DNA from 2 places in the Vibrio sp. SNU_ST1 genome. Region 2 is predicted to be linked to the other one. Evidence: predicted binding sites of a transcription regulator. Region 2 holds the regulator's gene; the other holds the start of a gene.
The links. Region 2 encodes MetJ, which represses methionine synthesis genes. Its sites were predicted from a motif close to TTAGACNTNTANANGTCTAA; they were not measured.

Region 1 (15,077 bases), 220 kb from region 2:
GCTGTTTGTGGGTCAGTAGCTCTTCTACTTTCCCTTTGGTTACCACCTTACCGTGCTCTAAAATCACAATGTGCGTCGCGAACTTGGCCGCAAGGGAAATATCATGCAGTGAGCAAATCAGTGTTTTATCTTGATCTTTCAATAGTGATAAAACTTCCCCTTGAGCGCATGGGTCTAGGTGATTTAGAGGCTCATCCAATACCAGAAATTCTGCGTTCTGACATAAAGTTCGAGCAATATGCGCTCTCTGCTTCTGGCCTCCTGAAAGTTGTCCAATTCTTCGTTCGAGGAAAGCATTGATCTTTAGTGCTTCAGTTATATGATCAAGTGAAAAGCTAGAACTGGCTTGATGGGAAGCGGTAAGTTGAATGTACTCTCTTAGTGCTAAACGGCCATCCACTTGACTGTGTTGTGGAAGGTAACTGATTTGTTTTGCTCTTTGCTGGCAAGTTAACTTACGTAGCGGCAATTGGTTTATGACGACTTCGCCTTTGAAGGGAAGCAAATTAACAAGTGCCTTTAATAACGTGGTTTTTCCTGAACCATTACGCCCAATGACAACCCAGCGCTCACCTTGACTAATTTTTAGATCGAGTGGGTGTAGTCGTTGAGTGTTTTGTTGTTGAACAGAAAGGTTGTGGCAATAGAGCATGAGTTACTGAGAATGGTTTGTTTTTAACAAGTGCTATTACATTAAAATTTAAACGTTTGCGTAACATTGATCTCAGCACGTAAAATTCCCACTATTATCAAAATAATCTATAAGTTAACGCTTGCTTTACGTGAGAGGGCTAGGATTAGTGGAAGAATAGGAAGAATAGGAAGAATAGGAAGAATAGGAAGAATAGGAAGAATAGGAAGAATAGGAAGAATAGGAAGAATAGGAAGAATAGAAAGCAAAAAGCCTCTGAGAACAGAGGCTTTAAAATTACGTTTCAGCTAAGCATGTTGCGTAATGCTTACAGGCCCGCGAAGTCCGCAAGGATTGCTGCTTTGTCCGTTGCTTCCCAAGGGAATTCTTCACGACCGAAGTGGCCGTATGCTGCAGTCTTCTTGTAGATAGGTTGAAGAAGGTTCAACATCTCTTGAAGGCCGTATGGACGTAAATCGAAGTTTTGACGAACTGCTTCAATGATGATTTCGTGAGCTACTTTCTCAGTACCAAACGTTTCAACCATGATAGATGTTGGATCGGCAACACCGATAGCGTAAGACAGCTGAATCTCACAACGATCAGCCATGCCAGCTGCAACGATGTTTTTCGCTACGTAACGAGCTGCGTAAGCTGCAGAACGGTCAACTTTCGATGGATCTTTACCAGAAAATGCACCGCCACCGTGACGAGCGGCACCGCCGTACGTATCAACAATGATCTTACGACCTGTTAGACCACAGTCACCCATTGGACCACCGATTACAAAGCGGCCTGTTGGGTTAATGAAGAAGTTCGTGTCTTTGTTGATCCACTCAGCAGGAAGTACTGGCTTGATGATCTCTTCCATTACCGCTTCACGTAGGTCAGGTGTTGTTACTGAATCACAGTGTTGAGTCGAAAGAACAACAGCGTCGATACCAACGATTTTACCTTGGTCGTATTGGAACGTTACTTGAGATTTCGCATCTGGGCGAAGGAAGTTAAGCTTGCCGCTCTTACGTACTTCAGCTTGCTTTTTAACAAGAAGGTGAGAGTAAGTAATTGGAGCTGGCATTAGGATTGGCGTTTCGTTAGTCGCGTAACCAAACATGATACCTTGGTCGCCTGCGCCTTGATCTTTAGGATCGGCTTTATCAACACCTTGGTTGATGTCTGGAGACTGCTTACCAATGGTGTTTAGTACTGCACAAGAGTCAGCATCAAAGCCCATGTCAGAATGCACGTAACCAATTTCACGTACTGTTTCACGAGTGATTTCCTCGATATCAACCCATGCAGACGTGGTTACTTCACCACCAACCATTACCATGCCGGTTTTTACGTAAGTCTCACAAGCAACACGTGCTTTTGGATCTTGTTCAATGATGGCATCAAGAACAGCATCAGAGATTTGGTCTGCAATTTTATCTGGATGGCCTTCTGAAACAGATTCAGAAGTGAATAGGTGCTTAGCCATGAGAGCTCCACTTTTAGTTTAGTTTTTAGTTGCAAATAGTTAAATGCAAATAATTTATGCCGTCGCAATCGAGGAAGCGCCGCCATTCAATACAGTATATTTCGTAGGTGTTTCTACATCTAGACGGCTATTTTAAATTTCAGCGGTCGAATTACAAGCTCTTTTTTATGATATGTCATAACTAAACGTTTGCGCGTTGGTCGTGGAAAGGCATGTTAAGTGATGTAAATGATCGAAAATTGCGGAAAATGACAGTTAAAGTGCCAGTAAAACGTTTGCAGTCGCTATAGTCGTTTGAGAGAATACCCGCGCTAATAAAAATGAAAACTTTAGCATCTATCTCTTTTTTAAATCGCTTATGTATCCAGGAGCAGACATGCCTTCTCGTAAAGATCTAGCCAATGCAATCCGCGCACTTAGCATGGACGGTGTTCAACAAGCAAATTCAGGCCACCCAGGCGCACCTATGGGTATGGCTGACATAGCTGAAGTTCTTTGGCGTGGCCACTTGAACCACAACCCAGCAAATCCAGAGTGGGCTGACCGCGACCGTTTTATTCTGTCTAACGGTCATGGTTCTATGCTGATTTACTCTCTGCTTCACTTAGCAGGTTACGAGCTTTCAATTGAAGACCTAAAAAACTTCCGTCAACTGCACTCTAAGACTCCAGGTCACCCAGAGTACGGTTACGCTCCTGGTATCGAGACAACGACTGGCCCTCTAGGTCAAGGCATCACGAATGCTGTTGGCATGGCAATGGCTGAAAAAGCGCTTGCTGCACAGTTCAACAAAGAAGGCCACGACATCGTAGACCACTACACTTATGCATTCATGGGTGACGGTTGTCTGATGGAAGGTATTTCTCACGAAGCATGTTCGCTAGCGGGTACGCTAGGTCTTGGCAAGCTGGTTGCTTTCTGGGATGACAATGGCATCTCTATCGATGGTGAAGTTGAAGGTTGGTTCTCTGACGATACACCTAAGCGTTTTGAAGCATACGGTTGGCACGTAATCCCAGCGGTTGATGGTCACAATGCTGACGCTATTAACGCAGCTATCGAAGCGGCTAAAGCGGATCCTCGTCCAACGCTTATCTGTACTAAGACTATTATCGGTTTTGGTTCTCCAAACAAAGCGGGTACGCACGACTGTCACGGTGCTCCACTAGGCGCTGATGAAATCACAGCAACTAAAGCGGCACTGGGTTGGGAACACGGTCCTTTCGAAATTCCAGCTGATATCTCAGCTGAGTGGGATGCGAAAGAAGCTGGCGCAGCGAAAGAAGCAGCGTGGAATGCTAAGTTTGACGCATACGCAGCGGCTCACCCAGAGCTAGCAGCAGAATTCAAACGTCGTACTAACGGCGAGCTTCCAGCTGAATGGGAAGAGAAAGCAAACGCAATCATTGCTGATCTTCAAGCTAACCCAGCAAACATCGCATCACGTAAAGCATCTCAAAACGCACTAGAAGCGTTCGGTGCTATGCTACCTGAATTCATGGGCGGCTCTGCTGACCTTGCGCCTTCTAACCTGACTATGTGGTCTGGTTCTAAGTCTCTTGAAGCAAACGACTTCTCTGGTAACTACATCCACTACGGTGTACGTGAATTCGGTATGACGGCTATCATGAACGGTATCGCTCTGCACGGTGGTTTCGTACCATACGGCGCAACATTCCTAATGTTCATGGAATACGCACGTAACGCAATGCGTATGGCTGCTCTGATGAAAGTTCAGAACATTCAAGTTTACACGCATGACTCTATCGGTCTTGGCGAAGATGGTCCTACTCACCAACCGGTTGAGCAGATCGCTTCTCTACGTTTGACTCCAAACATGAGCACATGGCGCCCATGTGACCAAGTTGAGTCTGCTGTTGCTTGGAAACTAGCAATCGAACGCAAAGATGGCCCTTCTGCACTTATCTTCTCTCGTCAAAACCTTGCACAGCAAGACCGTGACGCTGAGCAAGTAGCTAACATCGCCAAGGGTGGTTACATCCTGAAAGATTGTGCTGGTAAGCCAGAGCTAATCATCATCGCTACAGGTTCTGAAGTTGAGCTAGCGGTTAGCGCTGCTGCTGAACTTACAGCTGAAGGTAAAGCGGTACGCGTAGTATCTATGCTTGCAACTGACGCGTTCGATAAGCAAGACGCGCAGTACCGTGAGTCTGTACTGCCATCTGACGTTACAGCTCGTATCGCTGTAGAAGCTGGCATCGCTGACTTCTGGTACAAGTATGTTGGTTTCGGTGGCAAGATCATCGGTATGACAACGTTCGGCGAATCTGCACCAGCAGGCGAGCTATTCAAGATGTTCGGTTTCACTACTGAAAATGTAGTAAACACAGCTAAAGAGCTTCTAGCTTAATAAATAGCCGTATATGAACATAAAAACCGAGCCAATGGCTCGGTTTTTTTATGCGTTCAAATTGAAGAAACGTAATGATTACTCAAATTTATTGCCCCAGTTATCTTTCTCTTTATGACCACATACTTTACACGTGACATATCTGTCCATGTCATAGTATTCGCCGCCATTAATAAAAGTATGAATCATTAATTTGATCCTACCTAAAAGAGAAGTATCCGTATCGTAGCTGCTGGTCTTTCTTACAAGCACTTCACGATGAGGTGTTTTTTGTTCGCATTGTTTACAAAAGTGAGCTGCTGGGTATCCAGACATAGTCATTTCCTTTGGTTGATAAAACGAGGTTAGAAACAGCCAATAGAAAATGACACTCTCATAGATACTATGAACAGTATGAATGTATTAATCAAATTCATAAGGTAGGGTTTGTACCCATTTCACTCAGTTTGGCACTCTAATATATTGTTTTTATTAAACTATAAGGAGGTGCACATAAAGGTGAAGGCCTAAATTATCGGATGATAAGGGCAACCTATTTGTAACGGACAGCTTACATTGTGGAGTTTGAACGCATTTCATCACTCATGTTCTTGAAATGAATGAGGAAGTGAGCGAATGTATCCATAATCATTTAGTGGCATAGGTTAGGTCATGGCTAATAAGATTGTTTTGATTGTGGATGATAATCAGGAAATTCTCGATGCTTTAAGCGAATATCTAGAACGCTCAAGCTTCACTGTGATTACTGCACTTGAAGGTAACGCGATGTGGAAACAGCTAGAAACTGTCACCCCAGACCTCATTATTTTAGACATCATGCTACCAGGAGATGATGGTTTAACTTTGTGCCAAAAGTTACGCTTACGATCTCAAGTCCCTATCATTATGCTAACCGCAGTAACTGATGATGCAGATCGTATTGCGGGGTTAGAAATTGGCGCTGATGATTACATAACCAAGTCGTTTAACCCTCGTGAACTATTAGCAAGAATCAAAGCTCTACTCAGGCGTTCAACATTCAGTCACAGCACAAATGAACGTAAGTTAAAATTTATGGATTGGACGTTCGATACCCTAAAACGACAATTGAAACATGAAGATGGTGAGGCTGTCTCTCTTTCTAGCGCCGATTATAACTTGCTTACCCTTATGCTTGACTCTCCTAATCAATTATTAAGTCGTAATGACATTGCACAAGCACTCTGGGGGAGGGATGCCGAGCCACTAGAGAGAGGGATTGATGTACAAATTAGCCGGTTGAGAAGGCAATTGAGGGACGATGACCGAAATACGATTATGACGGTAAGGCATCGTGGCTACATGCTTGTGATTGACTCTCATGGACTTCAATGTTGAAAAAAAACTTCTTTCAGTCAATGATCGTACGTATTACGTTGTCTACGTTCTTGGTTATTGTCATGGCTGAAGTTCTGGCAGGTGCAGCTTGGTTTTCCACTACCTCGGTATCTAAACGAGAATCGGCGAGCCATGCTATGTTTGCGATAGCCTCTGCAGCTTCGGACACTATAAATTACTTTTCAGGGCTTCCAGTCAATTATCGTCATTTGGTTCTCGATCAATTACGAAATATTGGGGGAACACGATTCTTTATTTCCATGAATAATCATAGGCTTCCTGTTCCTTCGCTTAGTCATCACTCTTTAGTGCCTCAAATGCAGGTGCAAGCATCAGATCTTTTAGAACAACAACTTAAAACGTCACACTCAGTACACGTCACTTTGACCAAGCGAGACGATCTTCTATTGTTCAACTCAGGTATCAAGCTGAATGAGCTGCCTGCATTGTGGAAAGATTACAGCTTAGTGTTAGGTAAACTCGATCTCCCAATAGCCGTTATTCAAGTTCAACTAGAAAATAATGAGTGGCTCTATTTAGCGACCGTTATTCCGCTGTCTTTCGATAGCTTGACCGATAATTTTATAGATAGTCGCCAGATCACCTTTCTTTTAATTGTCACTTTTATGCTCATGGGGGTCTCATACGTTGTGCTACAAAAAGAAATTCGTCCTTTTCGATCTCTTGCTCGTTCCGCAACGCTTATGGGGTCGGAAATGCAGATTGAAGAAATCAAAGAAGAAGGAAGTTCAGAAACCAGAGCTGCGATCCATGCTTTCAACAAAATGAATCGTCGTATTAAAGCGAACTTACGTGACCGAAATATGTTCTTTAATGCTATTTCACATGACATAAAAACACCTCTAGCCTGCTTAAAACTTCGTACAGAAATGCTCAGCGACAATACGACAAGGCTTAAATTTGAAAAGCTGTTGAATGAAGTCGAGATGATGTTAAACGGAGCGTTACAGTGCATGCGAGATAATGATATTCATGAAGAATTTGAGTGGATAGACATGAATGATATTTTTGAACAATGTGCGGCTATTCATAACAAAAACAACTTATGCGTGAACCTTGTCGATATGCCCGATGTTAAATTCTATGGTAAACCATTAGCAATTAAGCGTTGTCTTTTTAACCTAGTGGATAATGGCATTAAATATGGGAATGTCGTGAATATCAGCATGTTTGTTAACTCTGATTCTATTCATATTGTACTGCGCGATTCAGGTGCAGGGATTGACGAAAGCATACTAGAAAAAGTATTTGAGCCTTATTTTAGAGGTAGCGATTCAAGCGTGGATGGATCCGGTTTAGGCTTAGCTATTTCTCGAAGTATCGCAAGAAGCCATGGAGGGGATATTAAATTATCGAATGCACCAGAAGGAGGACTAGAAGTCGATATTATTTTGGTAAGCAGCTTATGAAAATGTGGGTATTCTTGGTTGCTCTTTTTGTTACACAGCCTGCATTATCTACCCCCTCTATAGAGATGTTGCATTGGTGGACGGCAGAAGGTGAAGACTCAGCACTGTCGGTGATCGAAGACAGGTTTCGTCTGCTGCCTTTTACATTAAAAAGTGATCCAATTGCAGGAGGAGGAGGTGGGCCTGCTAAATCTATCCTTCAAGCGAGAGCGATTGCTGGCTATTCACCAGACATAGCGCAGATGGAAGGACCTGCTATTCAGTCTTGGGCAGCACTCGGGTTCTTAATGGACATGAATGAAGTCGCTAAATTGAATCTGTGGGATCAATCGCTGTACCCTGATATTCAAGCCATTCACAAATATAATGGGAACTATGTTGCCATTCCTCTTAATATTCATCGACTAAACTGGATGTGGATAAACACAGAGGTATTAGCTGAACACCAGTTGTCTCCCCCTAATGATTGGGATTCACTATTGCTAGCATTGAATGTACTAAAAAACAAAGGTATTACACCACTGGCTTTGGGGGAAGACCCTTGGCAAGTTGTTCAAATTTTTGAAAACATTGCATTCGGAGTGGGGGGGGCTCACTATTATCGCCAGGCTTTTGTTGATTTAGACTCCGCAGCTTTGAACAGCCCCGAAACACTAGAAGCACTAGATCGCTTTCGATCTCTTGCTAATATTGTTGGAAATGATTTATCAAAAATAAGTTGGGATCAAGGAACAAAAGCACTGCTCAAGGGGGAATACGCATTTCAATTTACAGGAGATTGGGCTTTAGGAGCAATGCTAAGCTCTGGCTCTAGCATTCCTGACTACATTCAATGCAGCCCATTTCCTTCTACGGAAAATGGTTTTATCTACAATGTAGATAGCCTAGCCTTTTTTTCCACTCGTTCAAATGAAGAACAGAATATAACCTCAATTATGGCCGCGCTATCTGCCCCTGAGTTTCTTTTAGAGTTCAGTGAAAAAAAGGGCTCAATACCAGCACAAGCTAATATTCCAATTGATGACTTATCGCGGTGCCAACAGAAATCTTATGATGACTATATACGAGCGAGTCGGGATGGTTCGGCAATGCCAAGCTTGACCGATTCAATGGCTGTTAATCCCGTCATTCAGAATGCAGTTTCGAATGAACTTTATCGTTATTTTATTGATTCATCGATAACGTCTAAAACGCTTATCGGTCACCTTAATGCTATTAATAATGAAATGTTTCGATAGTTGATAGCCTACCTACATTGATATGTCATGAACGAATAGGCATTACTCTTAACCACATTTCTCTGCCATTGGTTAGGGCGAACCTAATGTAAAAAACGAGTTACAAACTGCTTGCTATTTGTAACCTTGAGATTCAATTAGCTTGATAAAGTTCGTTGGTATTCTAACGATATTAAAGGACTTTATTATGCTAGATAGTTTTAAAAGCGGCTTATCTAAGCTTTCCTTAATTGGTAAAGCATTGATGTTGCCCATATCTATATTACCCGCTGCGGGGTTATTACTTGCCTTCGGTGCTAAGCTCGACATTCCCCTAATGATGCGTGCTGGTGGCGTTATATTTGATAACTTAGCCTTACTGTTTGCGGTAGGAGCCGCGGTTGGTTTGACTAAGGAGTCAGGGATTGCCGCTTTAGCCGCGATTGTCGCCATGGTCGTGATGAATGCGACAATGGGGGTGGCGCTCGGCATTACACCTGAGATGGCGATGGGAGGTGGCCGTTATGCAATGGTGATGGGTATTCCTTCATTGCAAACAGGTGTCTTTGGCGGACTCATTGCAGGTATCCTCGCAGCCGTTATGTATCAACGTTTTTATGATACTAAGCTGCCTGATTTCCTTGGTTTCTTTGCCGGTAAACGCTTTGTACCGATTGTGACTGCGTTTTCTGCATTCCTAATTGGTTTAGTTTTACCCCATATTTGGTCATATATTCAATCAGGTATTGATGCGCTATCGCATATGGCGAATGGCGGAAACATGTACGTATCAACTTTCATCTACGGATTTATGGAGCGCGCTTTAATTCCAGTTGGTCTCCATCATATTTTTTATAGCCCTTATTGGTTTTCTTTCGGTGAGTACACAACTGCCGCGGGTACCATTGTAAATGGCGATCATACCATTTGGTTTAAAATGCTTGAAGATGGAGTAAAAACGTTCTCAACCAGTGAATACCAAGAAGCAGGAAAATTCCTATCGGGTAATTTTGCTATCTACATGTTTGCTTTCCCTGCTGCATGTTTAGCTATGTATCATGAAGCGAATGATAAAAATAAAAAAATTGCAGCAGGTATTTTAGGCTCTGCTGCTCTTACTTCTTTTGTTACAGGTATAACAGAACCCGTTGAATTTGCGTTTATCTTTGTCGCACCTTTACTTTATGTTTTTTCTGCAATCATGGCAGGGGTGTCTTACGCGGTGAGTTATGCGTTGGATGTTCATATTGGTAAAACCTTCTCAGCCGGCATTATTGATTTCGTGTCTTTTGGTGTTCTTCCCGCGATGGATGGGTTCAAAACTAACTGGATCAATGTGATTCTTTGGGGGCTAACCATGGCCGCTATTTATTACACGGTTTTCCGTTTTGCTATTCGAAAGTTCAATTTGAAAACAGTAGGACGTGAGGATACTCAAAGTAAGGCGATCACTTTGGACAATGAAGATTTAGCTAGTGAAATCACAATCTTGATTGGTGGTGCCGCTAACATTACTTCGATAGGAGCATGTATTACGAGATTGCGTTTACAGATTAAAGATCAGGCTCTTGTGAATGAACAAGGAATCAAAGACCTAGGTGCTATGGGGGTCATAAAAGTAGGTTCAAGTGGCCTGCAAATTATTTTGGGCTCAAGAGCTCAATTTGTGGCTGATCTTATGAGTGAAAGAACTGGTGAGTCACCAAGTGCACTATCAACTAACCCAAGTTAAAAGTACGGGCGACTTCCGATAAAGCTGATGACAACAAGCTTGTTGTCTCTTATACATAAATAGTAACGCTATCAACGTTATGGTTGGTGGCGTCTATTTATATTTAAAGTTTTGAAGTTATGACTGCTTTAGTATTCAACTAATGCGCTTTGAGTAGGATTCAGTTATCATCTGTTGCACGAAATTTTGGTTAGATGTACGGAACTATGCTAAAAGTCGCGATAAATGGATTTGGACGAATAGGGCGCAATGTATTGCGCGCTATCTATGAAAGTGGCAAAAGCCAACAAATCAAAGTAGTAGCGGTCAATGAGCTTGCTCAGCCTGATGCTATGGCTCACCTATTGCAGTATGACACCAGTCACGGCCGCTTCGGCAAGAAAATATCTAATGATCAAGAGCACATCTATGTTCATCATGGCATTGGTGCTGAAGATAAAGGCGAGTTTGATACCATTCGTATCTTACATCTGGCTGATATTGAACTGTTGCCTTGGCGTGATCTTGAAGTCGATATTGTTCTCGATTGTACCGGTGTTTACGGTTGCCGAGATGATGGCCTAGCGCACATCGCTGCTGGAGCTAAAAAGGTACTGTTTTCACACCCTGGTGCTAACGACCTTGATAACACCATTATCTATGGTGTGAATCACGATACCATCCAAGCTGACCACCGAATCGTTTCCAATGGTTCATGCACCACTAACTGTATTGTCCCTATCATTAAAGTACTTGATGATGCCTTTGGTATTGAGTCAGGTACCATTACGACTATTCACTCTTCAATGAATGATCAGCAAGTTATTGATGCATACCATAGCGACTTGCGTCGTACTCGAGCGGCAAGCCAATCTATCATTCCTGTCGACACCAAATTGCATAAAGGTATTGAAAGAATCTTCCCGAAATTTTCTAACAAGTTCGAAGCGATATCTGTGCGTGTGCCGACGGTAAACGTCACTGCGATGGATTTAAGTGTCACAATTAATACAAATGTGAAAGTTAATGACGTAAATCAAACCATTGTTAATGCTTCCCAGTGTACATTACACAATATAGTTGACTATACTGAAGCGCCGCTCGTTTCCATCGACTTTAATCACGATCCCCATAGCGCAATCGTTGATGGTTCACAAACTCGAGTGAGCAATGGCACCTTAGTGAAAATGCTGGTGTGGTGTGACAATGAATGGGGCTTTGCGAACCGAATGCTGGATACGGTTCTTGCAATGCAAGCTTCAGAAGGCAAGAAGTAAGACCTAGAAGCAAATGTGTGGATTATTTATTTTTTAGCTTGAAATAAATACTAAGTGTCCACATATTATTAGCAGTTAAAGCATTACCAGTTGAATAATTTATAGGCTTAGCAGGGTTGCTGAGTTTCCAAAACTTTATTTTTATTTAAATTTGAGAGGACAAATCATGTCTGTGATCAAGATGACTGACCTGGAACTTGCAGGTAAACGCGTATTCATCCGTGCTGACCTAAACGTACCAGTAAAAGACGGTAAAGTAACTTCAGATGCTCGTATCCTTGCATCTCTACCAACTATCAAACTTTGCCTAGAAGCTGGCGCAAAAGTTATGGTTACTTCTCACCTTGGTCGTCCTACTGAAGGCGAGTACAACGAAGAGTTCTCTCTAGCTCCTGTAGTTAACTACCTAAACGACGCACTAGACTGTGACGTTAAACTAGCGAAAGATTACGTAAATGGTCTTGAGCTAAACGCTGGTGAACTAACTGTTCTTGAAAATGTTCGCTTTAACAAAGGCGAGAAGAAGAACGAAGAAGCTCTTTCTAAGCAATATGCTGCACTATGTGACATCTTCGTAATGGATGCATTTGGTACAGCTCACCGTGCTCAAGCGTCTACACACGGTGTGGGTACTTACGCTCCTGTAGCATGTGCTGGCCCTCTTCTAGCTGCTGAGCTTGAAGCGCTTGGTAAAGCAATGGACAACCCAGCTCGCCCGCTAGTGGCTATCGTTGGTGGTTCTAAAGTTTCTACTAAACTAACCGTTCTAGAATCTCTTTCTAAAATCGCTGACCAACTTGTTGTTGGCGGTGGTATCGCGAACACGTTCATCGCTGCTGAAGGCCACAACGTAGGTAAGTCTCTATACGAAGCTGACCTAGTTGAAACGGCTCAGAAACTAATGAAAGAGTGTGCTATCCCTGTAGCGACTGACGTTGCATGTGCTAAAGCATTCGACGAAAACGCAGAAGCTGAAATCAAGCACGTTTCTGAAGTTCAAGACGACGACATGATCTTCGACCTTGGTCCAGATTCAACTGCAGCTCTAGCTGAAATCATCGGCAACGCGAAAACTATTCTTTGGAACGGCCCTGTAGGCGTATTCGAATTCAAGAACTTCGAAGCGGGTACAGCTGGTATTTCTAAAGCAATCGCTGATTCTGAAGGTTTCTCAGTAGCAGGCGGTGGTGACACGCTAGCAGCTATCGACAAGTTCGGTATCAAAGCAGATGTTTCTTACATCTCTACTGGTGGCGGTGCTTTCCTTGAGTTTGTTGAAGGTAAAGTACTTCCTGCAGTAGCTATGCTTGAAGAGCGTGCTAAAGCGTAATTGATTTAGAAAGGCGAGATACGAATCTCGCCTTTTAACGTTTGCTGCATATCACACTTATTTGCTAGAATAGCGGAAGTTGTGAGCAAACGATTGCAAATTTTTAAACTTAAGTTTTTTATCTTAAAACGAATAGAATAAATAGGACTATTTCCATGTCTAAGATCTTCGATTTTGTAAAACCTGGTGTAATTTCTGGCGATGACGTACAGAAAGTATTTGAAGTAGCAAAAGAAAACAAATTTGCTCTTCCTGCAGTAAACGTTGTTGGTACTGACTCTATTAACGCAGTACTAGAAGCGGCTGCTAAAGTTAAGTCTCCAGTTGTTGTTCAGTTCTCTAACGGCGGCGCTGCATTCTTCGCAGGTAAAGGCGTTAAACTTGAAGGTCAAGGCGCACAAGTTCTTGGTGCTGTAGCTGGTGCAAAATACGTACACGCTGTCGCTGAGTCTTACGGTGTTCCAGTTATCCTGCATACTGACCACGCTGCTAAGAAACTTCTACCATGGATCGACGGTCTACTAGACGCTGGTGAAGAGTTCTTCGCACAAACTGGTAAGCCTCTATTCTCTTCTCACATGCTAGACCTTTCTGAAGAGTCTCTAGAAGAGAACATCGAAACATGTGCTACTTACCTAGCTCGCATGGCGAAAATGGACATGACAATCGAGATCGAACTTGGTTGTACTGGTGGTGAAGAAGACGGCGTTGATAACTCTGATATGGACGCATCTGAGCTTTACACTTCTCCAGAAGACGTAGCATACGCATACGAGAAGCTAATGGCTGTTAGCCCTCGTTTCACTATCGCTGCATCTTTCGGTAACGTACACGGTGTTTACCAAGCTGGTAACGTTGTACTTACTCCAACTATCCTACGTGACTCTCAAGCATACTGTGCAGAGAAGTTCGGTATTGCACCTAACGCTCTAAACTTCGTATTCCACGGTGGTTCTGGTTCTTCTGAAGCAGAAATCCAAGAGTCTATCGGTTACGGTGTTATCAAAATGAACATCGATACTGATACACAGTGGGCAACTTGGGATGGTATCCGTCAGTACTCTGCTGATAACTTCGATTTCCTACAAGGTCAAATCGGTAACCCAACTGGCGAAGCTGCGCCAAACAAGAAGTACTACGATCCACGCGTATGGCTACGTGCTGCTCAGTCTTCAATGGTTACTCGTCTTGAGAAAGCATTCGCTGACCTTAACGCTGTAGACGTACTATAATTCTTTGAATTAAGTACTCTTTAAGTTTTAAAAACCCGCTCATTGAGCGGGTTTTTTTATGTCTGATAAAAACTTGTATTAAATATGTGAAAAACCTAGCCTACGGTGAATAAATTTCGTAGTCTTTTAGTTATCGATATTTGCGTTTATTGGGAAGTTTTATTAATTCAAAAGCTTACATAAATATGACTTTGCAATCGGTCAAAGATAGGATATCGTGCCGAAAAACTGGACCTGGTTCAGTTTATAAAAAGGACTTGGCTTTAATTTACTTTTAACACAGTGACTTAACAGGAGTTAAACTGTTTATTATTGTAAAAGTAACTTTGGCTTAAGACAGTTTAGCTCATAGCATATTATATAGAGGATGCACATTATGGCTGATAGTTCGACAGCGCTTGAGACTCCAATTGTGGATGGTTTATCTCAGGCCGAGCAGTGGTTAACAAATAATTCAGATCTATTTATCCAATACGGTGTAAACATTATCTCTGCACTGATAATTCTATTTATTGGTAACTTGATTGTTAAAGCAGTCGCGAATAGCGTATCTAAAGTTCTTGAGAAGAAGAAGATGGACCGAGCTGTTGTGGAATTTATCCATGGTTTAGTTCGTTACTTATTGTTTGTTATTGTTCTTATCGCTGCACTTGGTCGTTTAGGCGTTCAAACTGCATCTGTAGTTGCTGTTATTGGTGCGGCTGGTTTAGCTGTTGGTCTTGCACTGCAAGGCTCACTATCTAACTTTGCAGCGGGTGTACTTATTGTTGCATTCCGTCCATTCAAGTCTGGTGACTACGTGGAAATTGGTGGTGTAGCGGGTTCAGTTGAGTCAATTCAGATCTTCCAAACTGTTTTAACAACACCAGACAACAAAATGGTTGTAGTACCTAACGGAAGCGTTATCGGTAGCCCAATCACTAACTATTCTCGTCATGCGACGCGCCGTATTGACCTAATGATTGGTGTTTCTTACAACGCTGATCTTCAGAAGACAAAAGCGCTACTGACTAAGATCTGTGAATCTGATGAGCGCGTATTG
Region 2 (15,077 bases):
GAAAGCAATATCCAACTTACGTGCTTCAGCTTGGCTTGAGGTTTTGTAAGCGCCACATTGCATGATGTAAGGGATTTTCGAGATCTGTTGCTCTTTGGCTTTTACTTCAATCTCACGGCTTGGCAAGGTTTCAACGTAATCCCATTTCTCCTCTGGAGGCGGCGGAATTACTTTTGTTGGTTTCGGCTTAGGCTTTGGTTTGGTTACCACTGGAGTCGGTGCTGGCGGCTCAGGATCATTACTCAATAGGTAAAGTCCGTAACCAAAACCACCGGCAAGGAGGATCGCCAAAAGACCACTGCGCCATGGTTTACGGCGAGGGGCTTGTTTCTTGGTCGGTTTTTTCGTGCCACGACCGCGCTTTACATAATCTCTATTAGCCACAAGACAATTCAATAGTTGGTGATTCTGCCCTCATGGTAATCCAGATTGAGCGAGGATAACAGTGCAGAAATGGAAGCGGCACATCAAAATGTGCCGCAGAGTTATAAGGGTATTTATGAGAACTACATTCGAGGTGGCGCAGTACTGCCTCGAACGACTAATTTAGCTTCAAGCAGGCGTGAACCAGCTTGTACATCGTTGCCTTTAAGTACGTCGAGCATCATCAGCATTGCTTGGCGTCCAATCTCATAACGAGGCTGAGAAATAGTGGTTAGCGGCGGATCGCAGTATTGAGCAAACTGGATATCATCGAAGCCGACAATCGATAGATCTTGAGGTACGCGCAAGCCCAACTTCTTCGCTTCTTGAATTGCACCGATGGCCATCGCATCGTTATGACAGAAGATCGCTGTAGGTTGTTCAGGAAGAGCGAGTAATTGACGAACTGCTTGAGCGCCGGCTTCAAAGGTAAAGTCACCGACAGTGCTGTAGGCTGGATTCATTGATACTCCAGCGCGACGTAGCGCTTGTTGGTAGCCTTGTTGACGGAACTTACAAAGCGTTGCCGATACTGGCCCAGAGATTTGCGCAATACGTTTATGACCTAGCTGAGCTAGGTAGTTTACCGCTTCAAATGCTGAGGTCAGGTTATCGATGTGTACGGTAGGGAGTTCAAGCTCTGGGGCAAACTCACACGCCATCACCATCGGCGGTAAATTTTTTTGTTCAGGCTTACTGACATCAAACGGGTGGTCGGTGCCAAGTAGTAGCATGCCGTCAGCTTGTTTGGTGAATACTAAGTTAACAAATGAAGACTCACGCTTCTTCTGTTGGCCGCTATCACCCAGTAAAACGAGGTAGTCATTTTCTACTGCGGCATCTTCGATACCACGAATGATCTCTGCGAAATACGGGTCACAGATATCAGGAACAATAGTGATGATGGTTTTTGATTCGTTGCGACGTAAGTTTCTAGCTAATGTATTGGGTGAGTATCCAGCTTCAAGTACTGCTGTCTCAACTCGCTTACGAGTAGAAACCGAGACTTTTTCAGGGTTCATCAATGCACGTGATACCGTGGCTGTTGAAACGCCTGCTAGCTGGGCAACATCCTTCATTGTCGCCATAAATTAAACCCTCTTTTTAATTCCTTTGTTGCCTAAGTATCTAAGGCATGAATAATAAATGTAATCGAATAGATATTGTGAAAGTGTTGCTAACACTTTTTTTATTGCAATATTTTATTCGTTTCACCCATGTAAAGTTACGGCTAGATTAACAAAAATCACATGACTAGTGTGAAGTTGCTCACGAGAAATATGAAATATTTGTGAACAAACTTATCATTAGTTTTAACCCAAGTGGGTTTAGCTCAGATCTTGCGGCTCAATATCGAGTGACCAACGGACTTTTTTCGCAGCGGGTAACATATTGATTGCTGGCTTGGCGCTCATTAATAGCTTTTGCATCAACGAGCGAGTCTGTGTTTGTAAAATAAGCTGCCAGCGCGATTTACCTGCTCGTTTGGCCAGTGGTGCAGGGGTTGGCCCTAGCACCATACAATATTGGTCAAATAACGGATGCGATTCCAATGTGTGGCGCACTTGACGCAAAAACTCTTCCACTAAGCGAGTGTCATTGGCTTCCGCTCTAAATAGAGTCATGAAGGTATAAGGTGGCAACATCGCTTGTTTACGCTCTGCCAATGCAGTTTGAGCAAAGTGGTTATAGTTTTTGTGCAGTAATGCCTGTAATAAGCCGTGTTCTGGATGGTGAGTTTGTAAGATAACTTCCCCCGGCTTACTGGCTCGTCCTGCTCGACCTGCGACTTGAGTAAACAACTGAGCTAATCGCTCAGAGGCGCGAAAGTCACTGCTATATAAAGAGGCATCAACATCCAGCAATGCCACAAGTGTGACATCTGGGAAGTGGTGCCCTTTAGCAAGCATCTGTGTACCAATCAGAATTTGGTATTCACCTTTACGAATCGACTCTAACGCGCTTTCTAAACTACCTTTGCGGCGAGTGCTGTCTCGGTCAATACGAATGGTTTTGTATTCAGGGAATAGTTGACCCAGTTGAGCCTCTAACTGTTCGGTACCAACACCTACTGTCACTAAGTTTGCTGAACCACAACCTTGGCAATGATGCACGATATGCTGCTGTGAACCACAGTGGTGGCAGCGCATCTCATTGCTGTATTGGTGGTAGGTGTAGTAGGCATCACAACGCTTACATTCCGCTGTCCAACCACAATCGTGACACATCAATGCGGGAGAAAACCCACGACGGTTGAGAAACAACATCACTTGGTTGCCTGCTTTGAGGTGTCTTTGCATTTCAGCAATTAACGATGCAGACAAGCCACTTTCTAGATATTCACCCTTAACGTCCAACACTTTATTGGTGGTCGGCAGAGCGACACCTGCACGAGAGGTCAGGGTGAGGTAACTGTATTTACCGATCTGAGCGTTGTGCAGCGTTTCAAAGGCCGGAGTCGCCGAGCCTAACACAACCGGAATCTGCGCTTTATGAGCACGCATGATGGCAACATCACGAGCGTGGTAGCGTAGGCTATCTTGCTGCTTATAAGAGGCGTCGTGCTCTTCATCGACAATGATAATGCCCAGATCCGCGAACGGTGTGAACAGAGCTGAACGAGTGCCGATCACAATGCCCGCTATTTTATCGCGCGCCGATAACCAAGCATTCAGTCGCTCAGAATCGTTTAACCCAGAGTGGATAACCTCAACTGGTACATTAAAGCGTCGCTTAAAGCGGTTAATCGTTTGAGGGGTTAGACCGATCTCGGGCACTAACACTAACGCTTGTTTTCCTTGGTCGAGAATCGGCTTGATCATATTCAGGTAGACTTCGGTCTTACCTGAGCCAGTTACACCCTCGAGCAAGAAGCAACCAAAGTCGGTTTGGCTATTTACAGTCGCTATTGCTATAGCCTGTTCTGCATTGAGTTTTGGCTTATCTTGATCGTTTTCGAGATCAACAGGCCATGCATGGCGTTTTGGCTTTTTCTCTACCGATTCAATCCAGCCCTTCTCTTCTAGTGTCTTGAGTACCGCGCTGCCCACCTCTTCATCGATGAATTCTTGATGGGGAACTGGGCCGTGCTCAAGCATGTGCATTACTTTGGCTTGTTTGACGGCACGGCCAAAGCCCTGCATCAGTTGATCTCTACCTGATGGGGTCAGTTGCCATTCAACAAGCGTCGCGAAGTCTGCAGCTTTGCCTTTTCGTAAGGCGCTTGGTAGTGCGTTGGCCAAGGTTTCACCAAGTGGATACTGATAGAACTGGCTGCACCATACCAAAAGTGAGTAGACCGATTCCGGCCAAACGGGTTGGTTGTCTAGTAAGGCTTTAATCGGCTTGAGTTTGTCTAACTCGAATTCAGATTCGTTAACCAGAGCCGTAACAATGCCTGTTAAGGTTTGTCGTCCAAAAGGCACAGAGACTCGACCGCCAATAATCGGAAATAGGTGGCTAGGAATCTTGTAATCGAACTGCTTGTCGAGTGGAACAGGCAGTGCCACACGGGCAATCATTGGACGCATAAAGGGACGGCTTTATCTGAGTTGACGAGAGCGAACAGTCTAATGGATAAGGGCGTTAAATTCGAGGAGCAGTTTAGATGACAGAGCTTACTTGAGGCTTGAATGCTACTGGAGCCAGAAAATAACGCTTAATAGAAGGTTTAAGGACAGTGTTGGTGAAAAATGTATCAAATCAGTTGATCCTACCTCACAGATTCATTACTATACTGCGCCTTAAAGGTATGGCTTTATCGCGGTTTAGTGATACAGCGGTGTCTTTATTTATTTTTTAACTACGTGTGGTGTCCGGCTTAGAATCGGATGGCGACACGGCCTAATTGAGGTTTTCCCATGAAAGTTGGTATCCACCCAGAATACAAAGCAGTTTCTGCAACTTGTTCTTGCGGCAACACATTTGAGTTCAACTCAACGCTAGCAAAAGAATCAATCCACCTAGACGTATGTGACAAATGTCACCCGTTCTACACTGGTAAGCAACGTATCGTAGATACAGGCGGCCGTGTTGATCGCTTCAACAAGCGTTTCGGTGCTCTTTCTAGCAAGAAGTAATTCTCGCTATTTAGACATAAAAAGGACACTTCGGTGTCCTTTTTTGTTGCCAGAAATTTGAAAAAATACTGAATCGTATTTCATTATTAGGTCATTTAAAGTGGTAGGTTACTGGCGTAAATTTTATTTCATCGCTTACCCCAACACTCCTTCCTCGAAATTCGCTCTAAAGTTGAGCAGGCGACAGTAATTTCAACTGCCCACTGGTCTTATTAGTAGTGAAATCTCGTTTTTTAATGATACAGATGCTTCAACCACCTAGGAACTTTGAAGTACATCCATTAACATGAACAAGATCCCCCAAATAATAATATCCTAGGAACCTACACCTATGTCTGAAGACAGCCGCCAAGATCAATCCTCTCAAGCGTTATCATCTGAACAATCTTTATCGCCTCAAGAACAATTCCGTCAGCAAGCTCTTGATTATCATGAGTTCCCAATTCCAGGCAAAATTGCCGTAGAACTGACGAAGCCTGCAAACTCTGCAGAAGACCTAGCACTGGCATACAGCCCTGGCGTAGCTGAGCCTGTTCGCGAGATCGCACAGAATGTCGATAACGTTTATAAGTACACAGGTAAAGGCAACATGGTTGCTGTTATCTCTAACGGTACAGCGATTCTTGGCCTAGGTAACCTTGGCCCTATTGCTTCTAAACCTGTTATGGAAGGTAAAGCGCTACTGTTTAAGCGTTTTGCTGGTTTAGATTCTATCGATATTGAAGTAAAACACCGCACAATTGATGAGTTCGTTGATACGGTTGCGAATATCGCAGATACATTTGGTGGTATTAACCTAGAAGACATCAAAGCACCAGACTGTTTTGAGATTGAACGTCGCCTGATTGAGCGTTGTGATGTACCTGTTTTCCATGATGATCAACACGGTACTGCGATTGTAACGGCTGCGGGTATGCTTAACGCGATCGAGCTTCAAGGTAAGAAACTGGAAGAGTGTAAGATCGTTTGTTTAGGTGCTGGCGCAGCAGCGGTTGCTTGTATGGAGCTATTGATTAAGTGTGGCGCTCAGCGTGAGAAGATCTACATGCTTGACCGTAAAGGTGTGATCCACACTCGTCGTGATGACTTGAATGAATACAAAGAGCTGTTCGCAAATAACACCGACAAGCGCACGCTTGAAGATGTTATCGAAGGCGCTGACCTGTTCTTGGGTGTATCGGGTCCTAATCTGCTACCAGCTAAGGCACTTACGCTGATGGCTGATAAGCCTGTTGTGTTTGCATGTTCAAATCCAGATCCAGAGATCAAGCCTGAGCTTGCACACGAAGTTCGTTCTGACTTAATCATGGGTACAGGCCGTAGTGATTACCCTAACCAAGTAAACAACGTACTTTGTTTCCCATTCATTTTCCGTGGTGCGCTAGACGTGCGTGCGAGCGAAATCAATGACGAAATGAAGCTAGCGGCGGTTAAAGCGATTCGTGAACTAGCGAAAGAAGAAGTTCCAGCTGAAGTACTGGCAGCTGCGGGCGAGACTGCACTGGAGTTCGGTAAGGGTTACATCATTCCTAAGCCAATGGACCCGCGTCTGCTTCCTCGAGTAGCAAAAGCAGTTGCTGAAGCGGCTGTTGAGTCTGGCGTTGCTCGTATTGAGATGCCTGCTAACTATATGGCTTAATGCCTTAGTAGCTTAGTAGCTTAGTAGCTTAGTAGCTTAGTAGCTTAGTAGCTTAGTAGCTGTTGCTCTATTGAGCGAAAAAGAATAATAAAAAACCGACTCATAGGAGTCGGTTTTTTTATGTCTATCATTCACAGCGCAGCTACAGATAACGTAGTGGGTGATGTGATAAATAGGGTTCAGCTATAGCGAATCAATAATGAAGGCGGTGACTGAGTTGTTTTTATTCTTCGTCAAACGCTTCGAACTCGATGCCCATCTCTGTCATCAGTTTTTTGACTTCAGTCGGGATGTCGTCTGGACGATCTTTACGAAGGTCTTCATCCGTTGGCAGTGGTTGGCCTGTGTACGCATGTAGAAAGGCTTCGCACAGTAGCTCACTGTTTGTTGCATGGCGTAGGTTATTGATCTGGCGGCGAGTGCGCTCGTCAGTAAGAACCTTTAACACTTTTAGAGGGATAGAAACTGTAATTTTCTTTACTTGTTCGCTTTTCTTTCCATGCTCAGCATATGGGCTTATGTATTCACCATTCCAGTCGGCCATTGCGTACCTTCATCACTTTAGTTGTTAGAATAAATTAATAGTGCTGATTTTAGCGGGATTTACTGCCATAAGCAAAGACATATAGACGTCCAGAAGTGTTGACGTCTCACGTTTATGAAAGTAAAGTGAGTAACATATATCTAACACAGCCGTAAAATGCCGACAAGCAGCTGTGACTCTCAGACGCAAAACTTGTAAGGAAGCACCTATGAGCAGCCGGAAGCCAGCAACCATCGCAGTACGTACTGGTATCGAGTCAGACACGCAACACCATGCCGTTGTCCCACCTATTTATCTTTCGACTAACTACGGGTTTCCCGCTTTTGGTGAAGTGCCAAAGTATGATTATACCCGCTCTGGTAACCCAAATCGCGGTCTATTAGAAACGGCACTGTTTGAGCTTGAATCAGGCAAAGGCGCGGTTGTGACTAACTGCGGTACGTCGGCACTTAACTTATGGGTATCCGCTTTCTTAGGTGGCGATGATCTTATCATTGCACCACACGACTGCTACGGCGGCACTTACCGTCTGTTTAACACACGCTCACTAAAAGGTGACTTCAAAGTTCTGTTCGTTGATCAATCGGATCAAGCTGCGCTGGATGCGGCGATCGCGTTTAAGCCAAAGTTGATCTTAATCGAAACGCCATCGAATCCATTGGTTCGTGTGGTTGATATTGCAGAAACTTGCCGTAAAGCGAAAGAAGTAGGTGCTCTGGTTGCTGTCGACAACACGTTTTTGACGCCTGTGTTTCAAAAGCCTTTAGAGCTGGGTGCGGATTTTGTTATCCACTCAACCACTAAATACATCAACGGACACTCAGATGTCATTGGTGGCGTTGTAGTTACTAAGACAGAAGAGCACGCTGAAGGGCTAGCATGGTGGGGCAACTGTATTGGTGCAACCGGCACACCGTTTGATAGCTACATGACGCTACGTGGTATTCGTACGTTAGGTGCGCGTATGCGTGTTCACGAAGAGAGTTCATGTGAAATTCTGACGGCTCTGCAACAACAAGATCTGGTGGGTACGATTTACCACCCAAGCCTTCCTGAACATCCGGGTCACGAGATCGCGAAGAAACAGCAGTTGGGCTTTGGTTCCATGCTGAGCTTTGAATTTTCGGGCTCTTTTGAAGCACTTAAATATTTTGTCGATAAGTTAGAACTATTCTCTTTGGCTGAATCACTGGGTGGTGTGGAAAGTTTGATTTGTCACCCTGCGTCGATGACTCACCGTGCGATGGGCGAAGAAGCATTGGCAGAAGCGGGGGTTTCTCAACAATTACTGCGCCTTTCTGTTGGCCTTGAAGATGCAGAAGACCTAATCGACGATCTCAAGCAAGCGTTTGAAAAAACACAAGGCTTTATCGCAGAAGGGGAGGCTTAATAATGACAACCTTTCGCCAGCTACATAAATTTGGTGGCAGCAGTTTAGCGAATCCTGAATGTTACCAACGAGTGGTCAACATTCTTAGAGAATACTCATCAGCTACTGACTTGGTCGTGGTATCGGCTGCAGGTAAAACAACTAACCGCTTGATTGAGTTTGTTGAAGCGCTCGACAAAGATGGTCGTATCGCTCATGAATGCCTACAAACCCTTCGTCAGTTCCAACTTGAGCTGATTGAAGCGCTGCTTGAAGGTGAGTCTGCGGCTCAGCTGACGGCTACCATTCAACAAGAATTCACTGCTTTGGGTGAGCTAACGGCTCCTCTAAGCGAAGCGCAAAAAGCACAGGTGCTAGGACACGGTGAGGTTTGGTCTTCACGTTTGTTGGCCGCTTTGTTGTGTCAGCATGACCTACAAGCCGTTGCTCAAGACGCACGTGCCTTTTTGCGTGCAGAAGCGGGGGCGCAACCTGAAGTCGACCGTGCGCGATCTTATCCTCTGATTAAAGAAGCCCTAGCGCAACATACTCATTGTCGCGTGGTGATTACTGGCTTTATGGCTCAGAACTGCGAAGGTGAAACCGTACTGCTTGGTCGTAACGGCTCGGATTATTCAGCCACTGTGATTGGTGCTTTGGCTGAAGTGGAACGCGTGACAATCTGGAGTGATGTAGCGGGTGTATACAGTGCTGATCCTCGTTTAGTTTCGGATGCGTGTTTATTGCAATTGCTTCGTCTTGATGAAGCGAGTGAGTTAGCTCGTCTGGCGGCTCCAGTGCTCCATAGTCGAACGCTACAGCCTGTCGCGCAAAGTGCTATGGACTTAAGCTTGCGCTGTAGCTACCAGCCAGAGGCGGGTTCTACACAGATAGAGCGTGTACTGGCATCGGGTCGCGGTGCAAAAATTATTACCTCTCTGGATGAAGTTCTGATCGTTCAGCTGACCTTTGGTCATGGCCATGATTTTGACCGCTTAGAAAGTGAAGTCCTTGAAGGTCTTAAGCGAGCTCAATTAGAGCCGCTTGCTTATGAGCTTGAACCGGATCAACACTGCTTGCGCCTTGCCTACACCGAAGAGATCGCTGGTGGTGCGTTGGAATATCTACAAGACCACGCGATTGAAGCGGAAATTAAGCTTAAAGAAGGCTTCTCTCTGATTGCGGCGGTGGGTGCTGGTGTGACTAAGAACCCGAACCATTGTTATGGGTTCTACCAACAACTCAAGAGCTCACCGGTTGAGTTTATCTCAGAAGCAAACTCAGGCTTAAGCTTGGTGGCTGTGATTCGTAAGAGTGAAACATCAAGTCTAGTGAAAGGCATTCACTCTCAACTGTTCCAAGCGCAGAAGCGTGTTGCGATTGCTTTGTGTGGTAAGGGCAACATTGGTTCAAGCTGGTTAAGCTTGTTTGCTGAACAAAAGGCTGAACTTGAAAAGCGCCGTGGAATGAACTTTGAATTGGTTGCAGTGGTTGATAGCCAAACCTATTGGTTCGACGAGCAAGGCATTGATGCGACTTCTGTGAGCAAGCGCTTTGACGATGAAGCCATTGCCAACAATGGTAACGACTGGTTAGAGCGTTTGGGTTCTATTCAGGGTTACGATGAAGCTGTAGTACTCGATGTCACCGCAAGCCCTGTGCTTGCAGCAAACTACCTGCAAATTGCACAACAAGGTATCCACCTGATCTCAGCTAACAAGGTGGCAGGCTCTGCATCAAGCGAGTATTACCATCAGGTACAAGATGCTTTCGCTAAGATCAGCCGTCACTGGCTGTACAATGCGACAGTGGGTGCTGGCTTACCGATTAACCACACGGTACGTGACCTGCGTGAAAGCGGCGATGATATCATTGCACTGTCAGGTATCTTCTCGGGCACTCTATCTTGGTTATTCCAACAGTTTGATGGCACGGTACCATTCAGCGAGCTGGTCGATTTAGCCTGGCAACAAGGCCTGACGGAACCGGATCCTCGTGCTGACCTCGATGGCTCAGACGTGATGCGTAAGCTAGTGATTTTGGCGCGTGAATCGGGTTTAGATATTGAGCCTGAAAATGTCAAAGTAGAATCATTGGTACCTGAAGAATTACAAGACCTGTCAGTGGATGACTTCTTTGATAAAGCTTCTGTACTGAGTGAAGAGTTGGCCGAGCGTTTAGAGAAAGCGCAGTCTCAACAGAAGGTTCTTCGTTACGTTGCGCGTTTAGAGAAGAATGGTAAGGCAACGGTAGGCGTTGAAGCGCTATCTAAAGAGCATGCCCTAGCGAACTTGCTGCCTTGCGACAACATCTTTGCGATTGAGAGCAAATGGTATAAAGATAATCCATTAGTTATTCGTGGCCCAGGTGCGGGACGTGAAGTTACAGCTGGCGCAATTCAATCTGACTTAAATAGAATGTCTAGCCTGTTTTAATACTCAGAGCGGTTGGCTTAATACTCAGATTGATTGTTTAAATGCGTAAATAGCATACTATTCACTAAGATAAATAAGGCTGAAAGCACGATGTGTTTATCAGCCTTTTTTCTACATTATTTCTGCTTTGCGACCCACTTATCGACTTGAGCTTTGCTCACGACCTACTTGAAAAAAATTCATAATGGATCTGTTGACATTAAATCGTATTCAATTCATTCTGGAGACATATAGACGTCTAAACGTCGCTAGGGATTTGAGATTATTTAGTGGTTGCTTTTGCCACAGGGAGAGTAAGATGGGATACACACACGCAAGTCATATCGACGCTTTAAATCAGAATATTGCAGAGCTTTCTGACAACATCAATGTGTCATTTGAATTTTTCCCACCAAGCAGTGAGAAGATGGAAGAGACCTTGTGGAATTCTGTTCACCGTCTTAAAACACTTCAACCTAAATTTGTATCAGTAACCTATGGTGCAAACTCGGGTGAGCGTGATCGTACCCACTCAATCATTAAAGAAATTAAGAACCAAACAGGCTTAGTTGCTGCACCACACTTAACGTGTATTGATGCTAGCCGCGAAGAGCTGATTCAAATTGCCGACGACTACTGGGCAAATGGCATTGAAAGTATTGTTGCGTTGCGTGGTGACATTCCAGCAGGCGGTGGTGCGCCAGATATGTATGCGTCTGATTTAGTCGAGCTGCTTAAATCTCGTCACGACTTTGATATATCAGTAGCGGCATTCCCTGAGGTTCACCCTGAAGCAAAAAGCGCTCAATCTGATCTTATTAACCTAAAACGTAAAGTGGATGCGGGTGCAAACCGTGCAATCACTCAGTTCTTCTTCGATGTAGAAAGCTACTTACGTTTTCGTGACCGTTGTGTGGCGGCCGGCGTTGACGTAGAGATTGTACCGGGTATCTTGCCAGTTTCTAACTTCAAGCAAGCGTCTCGTTTTGCTGCGATGAATAACGTAAAAGTACCGGGTTGGATGGCGAAGCAGTTCGAAGGCTTGGATGATGATCCAACAACTCGTCAGTTAGTCGGTGCTAGCCAAGCGATCGATATGGTTCGTACGCTAAGCCGTGAAGGTGTGAAAGATTTCCACTTCTACACGCTAAACCGTGCAGAAATGACTTATGCACTTTGCCATACGCTAGGTGTTCGCCCACAGGTTGCTGCGCTATAAGTAAAGCCCAAGCGCTTATAAAAGCTTCTGGCAGTAACATTTCAAATCCTATAGATACAAAAAAGGCTTGAACTCTAAGAGTTCAAGCCTTTTGCTTTTCTAGCTTCTAGCTTCTAGCTTCTAGCTTCTAGCTTCTAGCTTCTAGCTTAAGCAAGAGCGCCAAGTTCAAGCAGTACTTCGTCAGCCCATACAATCCATGCTTCACGGATCAGTAGGTTACGACGAAGCGTTAGACGCTCTAGGCGTGCTTGCTTGTCTAGTGTAGATGGTGTTGCGTAGTAAGCCGCTTCGATTTCTTTGTAGTGAGAAACCAGTTTGCGAGACTCTTCTACTAGTTCAGCAAGTTGTACACGGTACGCGTCAGAAGGTTGTACAGCACAAGCGATTAACTTAGCTGAGAACTCGTCACGAACGGTTGGGTGTGCAGTTGGTTGTTCAAACCATTCACCTAGCGCGCCACGGCCAGCATCGGTGATAGAGTAAACTTTACGATCAGGTTTGCCTTCTTGAGGCTCAAGTACGCAAGTTACCTGGTCGTTCTGAGCCATTTTATTGAGCTCGCGGTAAACTTGTTGGTGGCTAGCTTTCCAGAAGTAACCAATGCTTGCGGAGAATTCTTTTGTGATATCGTAACCAGTAGCATCGCGTGTACTTAAAACGGTTAAAATTACGTGTGGTAATGACATGTCTGAAATCCAAATGGTAAACAGTAAACAAATACTTGAACAACAAGTGTGCTTCTATGGCACGTTATATTGGTTATGTTCAAGTAGCACCAACTCAATCGTTGGTTATGTCACCTTACAAAGCCGTTTATCACCTAGGTTGACCAGTTTATTGGTCGAGTGCCGCAGATTATTATTTTGGAGTGTTTCTGCAGCGGAGCAGTAGTATATCTAAATAATAAGCATAAAGTAGAATACATGGACAAAATAACCCAAAAAAATGACAAAATACTCACCAGTGGTCATTTGGCAAAACAAAAAGGCCGCCCGTGGCGACCTTTTGTTCTTTTTGTGGATGTAAATGCTGATTAGGTTATAGTGGGAATCACTAATTAACCCGTATTTCGCATACCTGCTGCAATGCCTGCAATCGTCACCATTAGCGCTTCTTCTAGCTCTGCTGGTGGTGTTTCACACTTACGAGTACGGTAAAGCAGTTCCGCTTGAAGCATGTTTAGTGGCTCAACATAGATGTTACGTAGACGAATTGACTCAAGTCCCCAAGGGTCGCTTTGCATCAAGTTCTCGTTATTTTCTACATTCAACACCGCTTTGATGTCTTTTTGCAGCTGTTCACGGAGTAACTCACCCAGAGGTAATAGCTCTTCGTCAACAAGGCGCTGGTCGTAGTACTTAGCGATTTCCATGTTGCACTTCGAGTACACCATTTCCAACATACCTAGACGAGTCGAGAAGAATGGCCATTCACGACACATCTCTTCAAGTAGCGCTTGATGGCCTTGATCGACAGAGTATTGAATCGCTTCACCAGCGCCTAACCATGCAGGAAGTACCAAACGGTTTTGGCTCCATGAGAAGATCCATGGGATCGCACGTAGGCTTTCTACGCCGCCGTTCGGGTTACGTTTCGCAGGACGAGAACCAAGAGGTAACTTGCCTAACTCTAGCTCTGGCGTGGCTTGGCGGAAGTAAGGAACAAACTTCTCTTCACCACGAACTACGTTGCGGTAAGCTTCGCAAGATACTTCAGACAGCACTTCCATTAAGTCGCGCCATTCTTGTTTTGGCTCTGGTGGTGGCAGAAGGTTCGCTTCTAAAATCGCACTTGCGTATAGGTTGAAGCTATTAACCGCAACATCTGGCAAGCCAAGTTTAAAGCGGATCATTTCGCCTTGTTCAGTTACACGTAAGCCGCCTTTCAAGCTCTTAGGTGGTTGAGAAAGTAGGGCAGCGTGCGCTGGCGCACCACCACGACCAACCGTACCGCCACGACCGTGGAATAGAGTCAGTTCAATGCCTTCTTCTTCACAAACCTTAACTAGCTTGTCCATTGCGTCGTATTGCGCCCAACCTGCAGACATTACGCCAGCATCTTTTGCTGAGTCAGAATATCCGATCATCACCATTTGGTGGTTCTGGATAAAGCCACGGTACAAATCGATGCTCATTAGCTGTTTCATTACTGCTTCTGAGTTGTTCAAGTCGTCCAGCGTTTCGAACAATGGACATACGTCCATGCGGTACGGGCAACCACATTCTTGCAAAAGCAAGTGAACAGCTAGCACATCCGATGCTGTACGAGCCATAGAAATTACGTAAGCACCAAAGGCTTCGCGAGGTTGAGCAGCAACCACCTTACAGGTGTCTAAAACCTCTTTGACTTGTGCAGATGGCTCCCAGTCGCGCGGTAGCAGTGGACGTTTTGAGCTTAACTCATTGGTTAAGAAAGCAATCTTGTCTTGCTCGCTCCACTGGTCGTAATCGCCAATGCCTAGGTAGCGAGTCAGTTCAGATAGGACGTCTGAGTGACGTGTGCTTTCTTGACGAACATCGAGACGAACTAAATGCACACCGAATGCTTTTAGGCGACGTAGGGTATCAAGCAGAGAACCATCCGCGATTACGCCCATACCACATTCGTGCAGCGATTGGTAACACGCGTAAAGTGGTGTCCAAAGTTGGTCGATGTTCTGTAGTGTTTCTTTCTTCGGTACTTCAGCGTCGTGCAGTTTTGCGTCAAGCACTTCTAATGTGTTGTTCAGTAGAGTGCGTAGGCTCTTTAGGATTGCACGGTAAGCTTCATGCTCATCACCTGCTAGCTCACGAACGGCATCATTACACTTGGTCATCGACAGTTCGGTAATCAGCTCGTTCACGTCACCTAGGTACAGATCAGCGGCTTTCCAGCGAGACAGACGCAGTACTTCTTTGGTGATGGTGTGCGTTACGAATGGGTTACCATCGCGGTCACCCCCCATCCAAGATGAGAAGTGAACTGGACGTGCATCAATTGGTAGGCCTTCACCAAGGTAACCTTTTAGCCGGCCATCCATATCACGTAGGAAATCAGGCACGGCTTCCCATAGAGAGTTTTCTACAACCGCAAAGCCCCACTTAGCTTCATCAAGTGGTGTCGGGCGTTGCTGACGAATCACATCAGAGTGCCAACCTTGCGCGATAAGCTGCTCTAGGCGACGTTCTGTTTTCACGCGTTCTTTGTGTGATAGGTCGCTTAATTCTAATTTAGACAGACACTCGTTGATCTTAACCAGCTTGTTGATCATGGTGCGACGAGTGATTTCTGTTGGGTGAGCGGTCAAAACGAGTTCAATGTTCAGGTCGCGAACGGCTTGAGCCGCGTCTAGCTTGCTGATGTCATTTTGATTGAGTTTAGAAAATAGAGATTGCAGCACATCTGGTTCAC

Region 1: the regulator MetJ is predicted to act here: its motif matches at 2,223-2,242, upstream of metK (methionine adenosyltransferase).

What each region holds. Positions count from the first base shown of each region.
Region 1 is NZ_CP130748.1:2,741,080-2,756,156, reverse strand. Features, by position in the region: gene Q5H80_RS12045 (ABC transporter ATP-binding protein) at 1-652, opposite strand, end outside; gene metK (methionine adenosyltransferase) at 960-2,111, opposite strand; gene tkt (transketolase) at 2,488-4,482, shown strand; gene Q5H80_RS12030 (hypothetical protein) at 4,561-4,797, opposite strand; gene Q5H80_RS12025 (response regulator) at 5,134-5,838, shown strand; gene Q5H80_RS12020 (ATP-binding protein) at 5,901-7,268, shown strand; gene Q5H80_RS12015 (ABC transporter substrate-binding protein) at 7,265-8,506, shown strand; gene Q5H80_RS12010 (PTS transporter subunit EIIC) at 8,694-10,217, shown strand; gene epd (erythrose-4-phosphate dehydrogenase) at 10,424-11,473, shown strand; gene Q5H80_RS12000 (phosphoglycerate kinase) at 11,640-12,803, shown strand; gene fbaA (class II fructose-bisphosphate aldolase) at 12,959-14,035, shown strand; gene mscS (small-conductance mechanosensitive channel MscS) at 14,412-15,077, shown strand, end outside.
Region 2 is NZ_CP130748.1:2,957,176-2,972,252, reverse strand. Features, by position in the region: gene Q5H80_RS13200 (SPOR domain-containing protein) at 1-384, opposite strand, end outside; gene cytR (DNA-binding transcriptional regulator CytR) at 507-1,511, opposite strand; gene priA (primosomal protein N') at 1,752-3,953, opposite strand; gene rpmE (50S ribosomal protein L31) at 4,284-4,502, shown strand; gene Q5H80_RS13180 (malic enzyme-like NAD(P)-binding protein) at 4,834-6,141, shown strand; gene metJ (met regulon transcriptional regulator MetJ) at 6,365-6,685, opposite strand; gene Q5H80_RS13170 (O-succinylhomoserine (thiol)-lyase) at 6,894-8,075, shown strand; gene Q5H80_RS13165 (bifunctional aspartate kinase/homoserine dehydrogenase II) at 8,078-10,489, shown strand; gene metF (methylenetetrahydrofolate reductase) at 10,788-11,687, shown strand; gene Q5H80_RS13155 (PadR family transcriptional regulator) at 11,834-12,373, opposite strand; gene ppc (phosphoenolpyruvate carboxylase) at 12,745-15,077, opposite strand, start outside.